2 regions of the Streptomyces solicamelliae genome follow, and region 1 is predicted to be linked to the other one. Evidence: riboswitches for the same ligand, from Rfam matches in the RefSeq annotation. Region 1 holds a riboswitch; the other holds the start of a gene.
The links. Region 1 has a riboswitch for cobalamin ahead of ABZO31_RS06905 (cobalamin biosynthesis protein). Riboswitches for the same ligand answer to the same signal wherever they lie in the genome.

Region 1 (3,832 bases):
TCGATGCCGAGGGCGCTGAGCGGGGTGCCGGTGTGCAGCTGCGGGGTGAGCCGGACCCGGGCGCCGGTCCGCAGGTCCCCCAGTTCGACGCGTTCGAGGCGGCGTACGACGGTGTCGGGGCTGTGCGGGACGTGGTCGAGGACGGGGCCGACGACGGCGTGCGTCTCGGGGCCCTCGATGCCGTACGTGCCGGGCCGCAGTGCGGCGAGGCTGCGGGTGAGGGTGATCCGGCCGGGGCCGGTGGCGTGCACGGTGAGTCTCGGGTCGCCGGGCAGGGCCCGGCCGGGCGGCAGGTTGAGGGCCGCGTCGCTGGCGTACCGGCCGGCCGCGTAGAGGGCCGCACCGACACCGATCAGGGTGGTGACGGCCGCTGCCGTCGCTGTAGCCGGGCGCACCGTTCCAGTGTCGGCACGGGTGCCGCGGCGTGCCAGCGGACGCGGGGCCGGCGGAGTGACCAGAATCTCATCGGGGCGGGTCCGGGCGGGGTTTCCGGCAGGGTGGACGAGTGCGGCAAAACCGGCACATGCCGCCCGCTCTCCCGCGACTGCGGGCGTGACCGGCGGTCGCACCCCTCTCGTTCGAGTGACCCACGGGCACCCCGAGGGCGAAGCGGAACCACTGGATACCGGATGGAGACACCCCACCGCCTGGCCCAGTTCATCTTCCGTTCACCCAGGTTGCCTACGTTCAACCAGCCACTGACGTCAAACGATTGCCTGGGTAAATGGAACACATCACGCTGCTGCTCGCCATTGTGGTCGTGACAGCTCTCGTGTTCGATTTCACGAACGGTTTCCACGACACCGCGAACGCGATGGCCACCACCATCTCGACCGGTGCACTCAAGCCGAAGACGGCGGTGGCCATGTCCGCCGTGCTGAACCTCGTCGGCGCCTTCCTGTCCGTCGAGGTCGCCAACACGATCTCCAAGGGACTCGTCAACGAGGAGGGCATCCAACCGGAAGTCATCCTCGCGGCACTCGTCGGCGCCATCCTCTGGAACCTGGTGACCTGGCTGGTCGGCCTGCCGTCCAGCTCCTCCCACGCCCTGATGGGCGGCCTCATCGGCGCGACCGTCGCCTCGATCGGCGTCAGCGGCGTCAACGGCGACGTCGTCCTCACGAAGGTCCTCCTCCCGGCCATCGCCGCCCCGCTGGTCGCCGGCCTCGCCGCGATGTTCGCCACCCGCCTCTCGTACCGGCTCGACCGGAACGCCGGCGGCAAGACGACGGAGAAGGGCTACCGGGCCGGCCAGATCGCGTCCGCCGGTCTCGTCTCCCTCGCGCACGGCACCAACGACGCGCAGAAGACGATGGGCATCATCACCCTCGCCCTGGTCGCCGGCGGCGTCCTCGCCCCCGGCTCCAACCCGCCGGTCTGGGTCATCGTCTCCGCCGGTCTGGCGATCGCGCTCGGCACCTACCTCGGCGGCTGGCGCATCATCCGCACGATGGGCAAGGGCCTGACGGACCTCGAGCCGAAGCAGGGCTTCGCCGCCCAGACCAGCGCGGCCACGGTCATCCTGGCCTCCTCCCACCTGGGCTTCTCCCTCTCCACCACGCACTCCTGCTCCGGCGCCGTCATGGGCGCGGGTCTGGGCCGCAAGGGCGGTGTCGTCCGCTGGTCGACGGCCACCCGGATGTTCGTGGCCTGGGGCCTGACCCTTCCGGCCGCGGCGCTGGTCGGCGCCGGCGCCGAGTACGTCGCCCGCCAGGGCGACTGGGGCGTGGCCGCCGTCACGGCCTTCCTGATCACCTCCTGCCTGGCCATCTGGGTCATCTCCCGCCGCCAGGTCGTCGACCACACCAACGTCAACGACGTCGACGACGAGCCCGCGGGCGTCGTCACCACGGCCATCGCCGCCGTCACCCCGCCGCCGGCCGGCTCCGTCGCCGCCGTCGCGGACGAGGGCCTCAAGACCACCATCCCCACGCCGGCCCCCACGGACCCGGCAGCTCCCCCGGCCTCCGCCGCCGCGGTGTAAGGAACGAACGACATGAAGATCGACTGGGCAGCTCTCGGCTCCGTCTTCGGAGTCAGCCTCGTGGCGACCGTCGCCCTCGTGGGCCTCTTCACCCTCGGCGTCGTCGGCCTCTCCAAGCAGGAGCAGGCCGCCGCGCAGGGCGGCTCCGCCACCCTGGCGCGCACCGGCGCGTACGCCTGCTTCGCACTGTGCGCGGCGGCCGTCGCGTACGGCATCTATCTGATCGTCGCCTGACGATCCGGGAACCACCGGCCGGGCGGGCCGCACCTTCGGGTGCGGCCCGCCCGGCCGTCGTGTCTGTGGTGCTTCGCACAGTGACCCGTCGCAGGTCAAGGGTGAGTTGACGGCTGTTCGCGGGGCGTGGTGGACTCACGGGGCCATTACGGCGGCAACGAAGAGGAAGCCCGGTGCGAATCCGGCGCGGTCCCGCCACTGTGACCGGGGTACGAGACAGTCCCCCGGGAGCCAGGAACTCTCGCCGCCGGTCACGTCGAGCCAGGGCGCGGACCCTGAGTGAGGACAATGCGCCATGCCTGGCCGCAGCACAGCCACAGCTGTCTACGCGTACGGCGCCACCGCCGGTCTGGTGGCCGATCTCGCCCTGGGCGACCCCCGCCGGGGCCACCCCGTCGCCGCTTTCGGCCGCGCCGCCGGAGCGGTCGAGCGGCTGCTCTGGCGCGACCACCGCGGCTGGGGCGCGCTGCACACCGCCGTCTGCGCGGGCGGCGCGGCCGCCGCGGGGGCGCTCGCGGCCCGGGCCGTACGAGGCCGGGGCGCCGCGTCCGTGGCGCTGACCGCCGCCTCCGTCTGGGCCGTCGTCGGCGGCACCACCCTGGGCCGGGAGGCCCGCGCCATCGGCGGCGCACTCGCCGCCGGCGACCTGGACGTCGCCCGCGAGCGGCTGCCGCATCTGTGCGGCCGCGACCCGCAGTCCCTGGACGGTCCGGCGATGGCCCGCGCGGTCGTGGAGTCGGTCGCCGAGAACACCTCCGACGCGGTGGTGGGCGCGCTGGTCTGGGGTGCGGTGGCGGGCGTGCCGGGCCTCGTCGGCTTCCGCGCGGTGAACACCCTGGACGCGATGGTCGGCCACAAGTCGCCGCGGTACCGCCGGTTCGGCTGGGCCTCGGCGCGGCTCGACGACCTGGCCGGCTGGCCCGGCGCCCGGCTGACCGCGGCGCTCGCCGTCGCCGCCGGCGGCGACCCGCGCGGCGCGGTCCGCGCCTGGCGCGCGGACGCGGCGAAGCACCCGAGCCCCAACGCGGGCCCGGTGGAGGCGTCGTTCGCGGGGGCGCTCGGGGTACGTCTCGGGGGCACGCTCGCGTACGGCGGCCGGGTCGAGCACCGGCCGGTGCTCAACGGGGCGGGACGGGCGGTGGCGGTCGCCGACATCGAGCGGGCGGTGACGCTGTCGCGCCGGGTGACGGCACTGACGCTGGGGGTCTGTGTGGGCGGCCGGATGATCGTGAACGCGATGAAGCGGAGGGGTGCATGAGAGGCGGGGGGCTGCTGGTCGCCGGGACCACGTCCGACGCGGGCAAGAGCGTCGTCACGGCCGGCATCTGCCGCTGGCTGGTCCGGCAGGGGATCAAGGTCGCGCCGTTCAAGGGACAGAACATGTCCCTGAACTCCTTCGTGACCCGGGAGGGCGCGGAGATCGGCCGGGCGCAGGCCATGCAGGCGCAGGCGGCGCGGGTCGAGCCGACCGCGCTGATGAACCCGGTGCTGCTGAAGCCCGGGAGCGACCGGTCCAGCCAGGTCGTGCTGATGGGCAGGCCGGTCGGCGAACTGAGCGCCCGCGGGTACCACGGGGGCCGGCAGAAGGAGCTGTTCGAGCCGGTGCTCGCCTGC
Region 2 (3,832 bases), 2.3 Mb from region 1:
TGTTGCTCTCGCTCATCTCGTCGTACGGGCCGTGGCGACGGCTTCGGGCAGGGAGGTACGGGGGACGGGGACGCCGTTCACGAGGTAGTCGCCGCCGGCGGTGGCGAGGACGTCGACCCAGTCGCCGTGCGGGTGGCCGCAGCGGCGGTCGCAGCCGGAGAGGTAGACCGGGAGCAGGCCCGCCGCCCCGGCGCTCGCGCGGGCGGCCCGGAGGGCGTCGCCCCGGACGTCCGCGAGGGACTTGGCGCAGCCGGGGCGGCCGGTGCACGCGCCGACGCCCGTCCAGGGCGAGTCGGGGCGGGTGATCAGGCCGTACGCGGCCAGGGCGGGCAGCCGCCCGGCGCCCGCGCCGGTCACGACCACCCCGCGCCAGGGCGTGAGCCGCACCGGGCCGGTGGCCGCCAGCGCCCGCAACTGGCCCGTGGTGAACCGCCCGAGCGGCGCGAGCACGTACAGCGCGTCCGCCCCGAGCACCCCGGGCACGGGCGGCGCGCCCTGCGGGAGCGGCGGCGGTACGGGGACGCGCTCGGCGTCCACGCCCGCGCGGGCGAGCGCGGCGGCGAGGTCGAGGGCCTCGTCCTCGGGCAGCTCCCGTACCCGCCACGCCCCGCTCTCCCGCGCCGCGCGCAGGAAGGCGTCCGAGGCGGCCAGGGCCGCGCGGGGGGCGTCGGCGGCCGCGACGCGGTACGCCTCGTCGCCGACGTGCAGCAGCGCCGTGCCGTCCGGCTCTGCGATCAAGGTCACATCGCCGCCGAGGCCCGCCACGTCGCCGCGGCCGTCGTCGAGGACGAAGAGGAAACGGCCCGAAAGGGACGGGGTCCACTCCTGCGCGCACAGCAGCGTGTCCAGCTCCCCTGCCCACAACTGCACGTCCGCGCAGCCGAGTCCGTCCAGGCCGGCGGCCGGGGAGGCCACGATGTTGCGGATCCGTTCGTGCGCCGCCGAGGGCAGCAGGCCCACGTCCGCCAGGAGCGCCGCCAGCTCCGCCCCACAGCCGTCGCCGAGACCCCGCAGCTCCGCGTTGCCGCGGGACGTGACGGACACCTGCCCGTCGCCGAGCCGGAGCGCCGCGTCGGCCAGAACCTCCAGCTGACGTATCGTCAAACGCCCTGCGGGCAGGCGCAGTCGGGCCAGACGCCCGTCGTCGGCGGGGTGCAGACGCAGCGCCCCGGGGCAGGCGTCGCCTCGGTCCCGTATGAGAGGTTCGCCCGACTCGGGCGAGGTGCGTGGGGTGGGCGGCATGGCGGCGAGCATACCCACGGGAAACCGGCCTTCCACGAGGTGTGATCCGGTCGACTCCGCGGCCCCGCCCGGCCCGCCGCGGCCAGGATCTACTATGCAGACGGCATGGGGTCGAAGGACCCCGGGGAGGAAGCCCGGTGAGATTCCGGCGCGGTCCCGCCACTGTGAGCCGGCCCCCGCCGACACCGGGGGGACGGTGAGTCAGGAACTCCCTGCCGTCCACCAGACCACCCGGGGCGCGGAAACCCCGAGGAAGGCCAGCGCTCGCATGCGAATCCTGCTGCTGTCGCACTCCGACACCGACCTGCTCAGCGCCCGTGCGGCCGGCGGCCCGGTCGAGTACCGCTTCGCCAACCCGTCCCGCCTCCCGGCCGACGACCTGCCGGGTCTGCTGGACGACGCCGACCTCGTCGTCGTCCGCCTCCTCGGCGGCGTCCGCGCCTGGCAGGAGGGGCTCGACACGATCCTCGCCGCCGGAAAGCCGGTCGTCGTCCTGACCGGCGAACAGGCCCCGGACGCCCAGCTCATGAGCGCCTCCACCGTGCCGGTCGGCGTGGCCACCGAGGCGCACGCCTACCTGGCGCACGGCGGCCCGGACAACCTGGAGCAGCTGGCCCGCTTCCTGTCCGACACCGTGCTGCTGACCGGCCACGGCTTCGAGTCCCCGACGGCCGCGCCGACCTGGGGCCCGCTGGACCGTGCGCGGAGGAACGACAGCGGCCCCACCATCGCCGTGCTCTACTACCGCGCCCACCACATGAGCGGCAACACCGCCTTCGTCGGCGCCCTCTGCGACGCGATCGAGGACGCCGGCGCGCAGGCCCTGCCGCTGTACGTGGCGTCCCTGCGCGCCCCCGAGCCGGAGCTGCTCGACCGCCTGAAGGGTGCGGACGCGATCGTCACCACCGTCCTCGCCGCCGGCGGCACCAAGCCCGCCGAGGCGCAGGCCGGCGGCGACGAGGAGGCGTGGGACGCGGGCGCGCTCGCCGCCCTCGACGTGCCCGTCCTGCAGGCGCTGTGCCTGACCGGCTCCCGGGAGGCGTGGGAGGAGAACGACGAGGGTCTCTCCCCGCTGGACGCCGCCAGCCAGGTCGCCGTCCCCGAGTTCGACGGCCGTCTGATCACCGTCCCGTTCTCCTTCAAGGAGATCGACGAGGACGGCCTGCCCGCGTACGTCGCCGACGCCGAGCGCGCCGCCCGCGTCGCCGGCATCGCCGTCCGCCACGCGCGTCTGCGGCACATCCCGAACGCCGAGAAGAAGCTGGCGCTCGTCCTCTCCGCCTACCCGACCAAGCACTCCCGGATCGGCAACGCGGTCGGCCTCGACACCCCGGCCTCCGCGGTCGAGCTGCTCAGGCGCCTGATCGCCGAGGGCTACGACTTCGGCCCGACGGCCGACATCCCCGGCCTGGTCTCCGGCGACGGCGACGAGCTGATCTACGCGCTGATCGAGGCCGGCGGCCACGACCAGGACTGGCTCACCGAGGAGCAGCTGGCCCGGAATCCCGTCCGCATCCCGGCCGCCGACTACAAGCGCTGGTACGCCGAACTCCCCGCCGAACTGCGCGAGCAGGTCGAGGAGCACTGGGGCCCGGCCCCCGGCGAGATGTTCCTCGACCGGTCCCGCAACCCGGAGGGCGACATCGTCCTCGCGGCCCTGCGCCGCGGGAACCTGCTGATCCTCATCCAGCCGCCGCGCGGCTTCGGCGAGAACCCGATCGCGATCTACCACGACCCCGATCTGCCGCCCTCGCACCACTACCTGGCCGCCTACCGGTGGATCGCCGCCCGAGCCGAGGACGGAGGGTTCGGCGCGGACGCAATGGTCCACCTGGGCAAGCACGGCAACCTCGAATGGCTGCCGGGCAAGAACGCGGGCCTGTCCGCGGCGTGCGGCCCGGACGCGGCGCTGGGCGATCTGCCGCTGGTCTACCCGTTCCTCGTCAACGACCCCGGCGAGGGCACCCAGGCCAAGCGGCGCGTCCACGCCACACTCGTCGACCACCTCGTGCCGCCGATGGCGCGCGCCGACTCGTACGGCGACATCGCCCGCCTGGAGCAGCTGCTCGACGAGTACGCGCAGATCAGCAGCATGGACCCGGCGAAGCTGCCGGCGATCCGCGCCCAGATCTGGACGCTGATCCAGGCCGCGAAGCTGGACCACGACCTCGGCATGGACGAGCGGCCCGACGACGACGGCTTCGACGACTTCCTGCTGCACGTCGACGGCTGGCTGTGCGAGGTCAAGGACGCCCAGATCCGCGACGGTCTGCACGTCCTCGGCGGCGCGCCCACCGGCGAGGCCCGGGTGAACCTGGTCCTGTCGATCCTGCGGGCCCGTCAGATCTGGGGCGGCACGCAGGCCCTGCCCGGTCTGCGCGAGGCCCTGGGCCTGGACGAGTCGGCCGCCACCCGCGTCACCGCCGACGAGGCCGAGGCGAAGGCCCGCGAGCTGGTCGAGGCGATGGAGTACGCGGACTGGAACGTCGCCGCGGTGCCCGACGCGTACGGCCCGGAGGTCGCGGCGGTGCTCCGCTTCGCCTGCGAGCAGGTCGTCCCGCGCCTCGCGGCCACCACCGACGAACTCACC

Region 2: it holds a riboswitch for cobalamin, as region 1 does, so the genes downstream of both, cobN (cobaltochelatase subunit CobN) here and ABZO31_RS06905 (cobalamin biosynthesis protein) in region 1, are expected to answer to the same signal.

What each region holds. Positions count from the first base shown of each region.
Region 1 is NZ_CP160404.1:1,486,485-1,490,316, forward strand. It holds gene ABZO31_RS06890 (alpha/beta hydrolase) at 1-395, opposite strand, end outside; gene ABZO31_RS06895 (inorganic phosphate transporter) at 725-1,984, shown strand; gene ABZO31_RS06900 (hypothetical protein) at 1,997-2,218, shown strand; cobalamin riboswitch at 2,354-2,482, shown strand; gene ABZO31_RS06905 (cobalamin biosynthesis protein) at 2,514-3,476, shown strand; gene ABZO31_RS06910 (cobyric acid synthase) at 3,473-3,832, shown strand, end outside.
Region 2 is NZ_CP160404.1:3,793,031-3,796,862, reverse strand. It holds gene ABZO31_RS17680 (precorrin-8X methylmutase) at 1-16, opposite strand, end outside; gene ABZO31_RS17675 (cobalamin biosynthesis protein CobG) at 13-1,254, opposite strand; cobalamin riboswitch at 1,330-1,474, shown strand; gene cobN (cobaltochelatase subunit CobN) at 1,511-3,832, shown strand, end outside.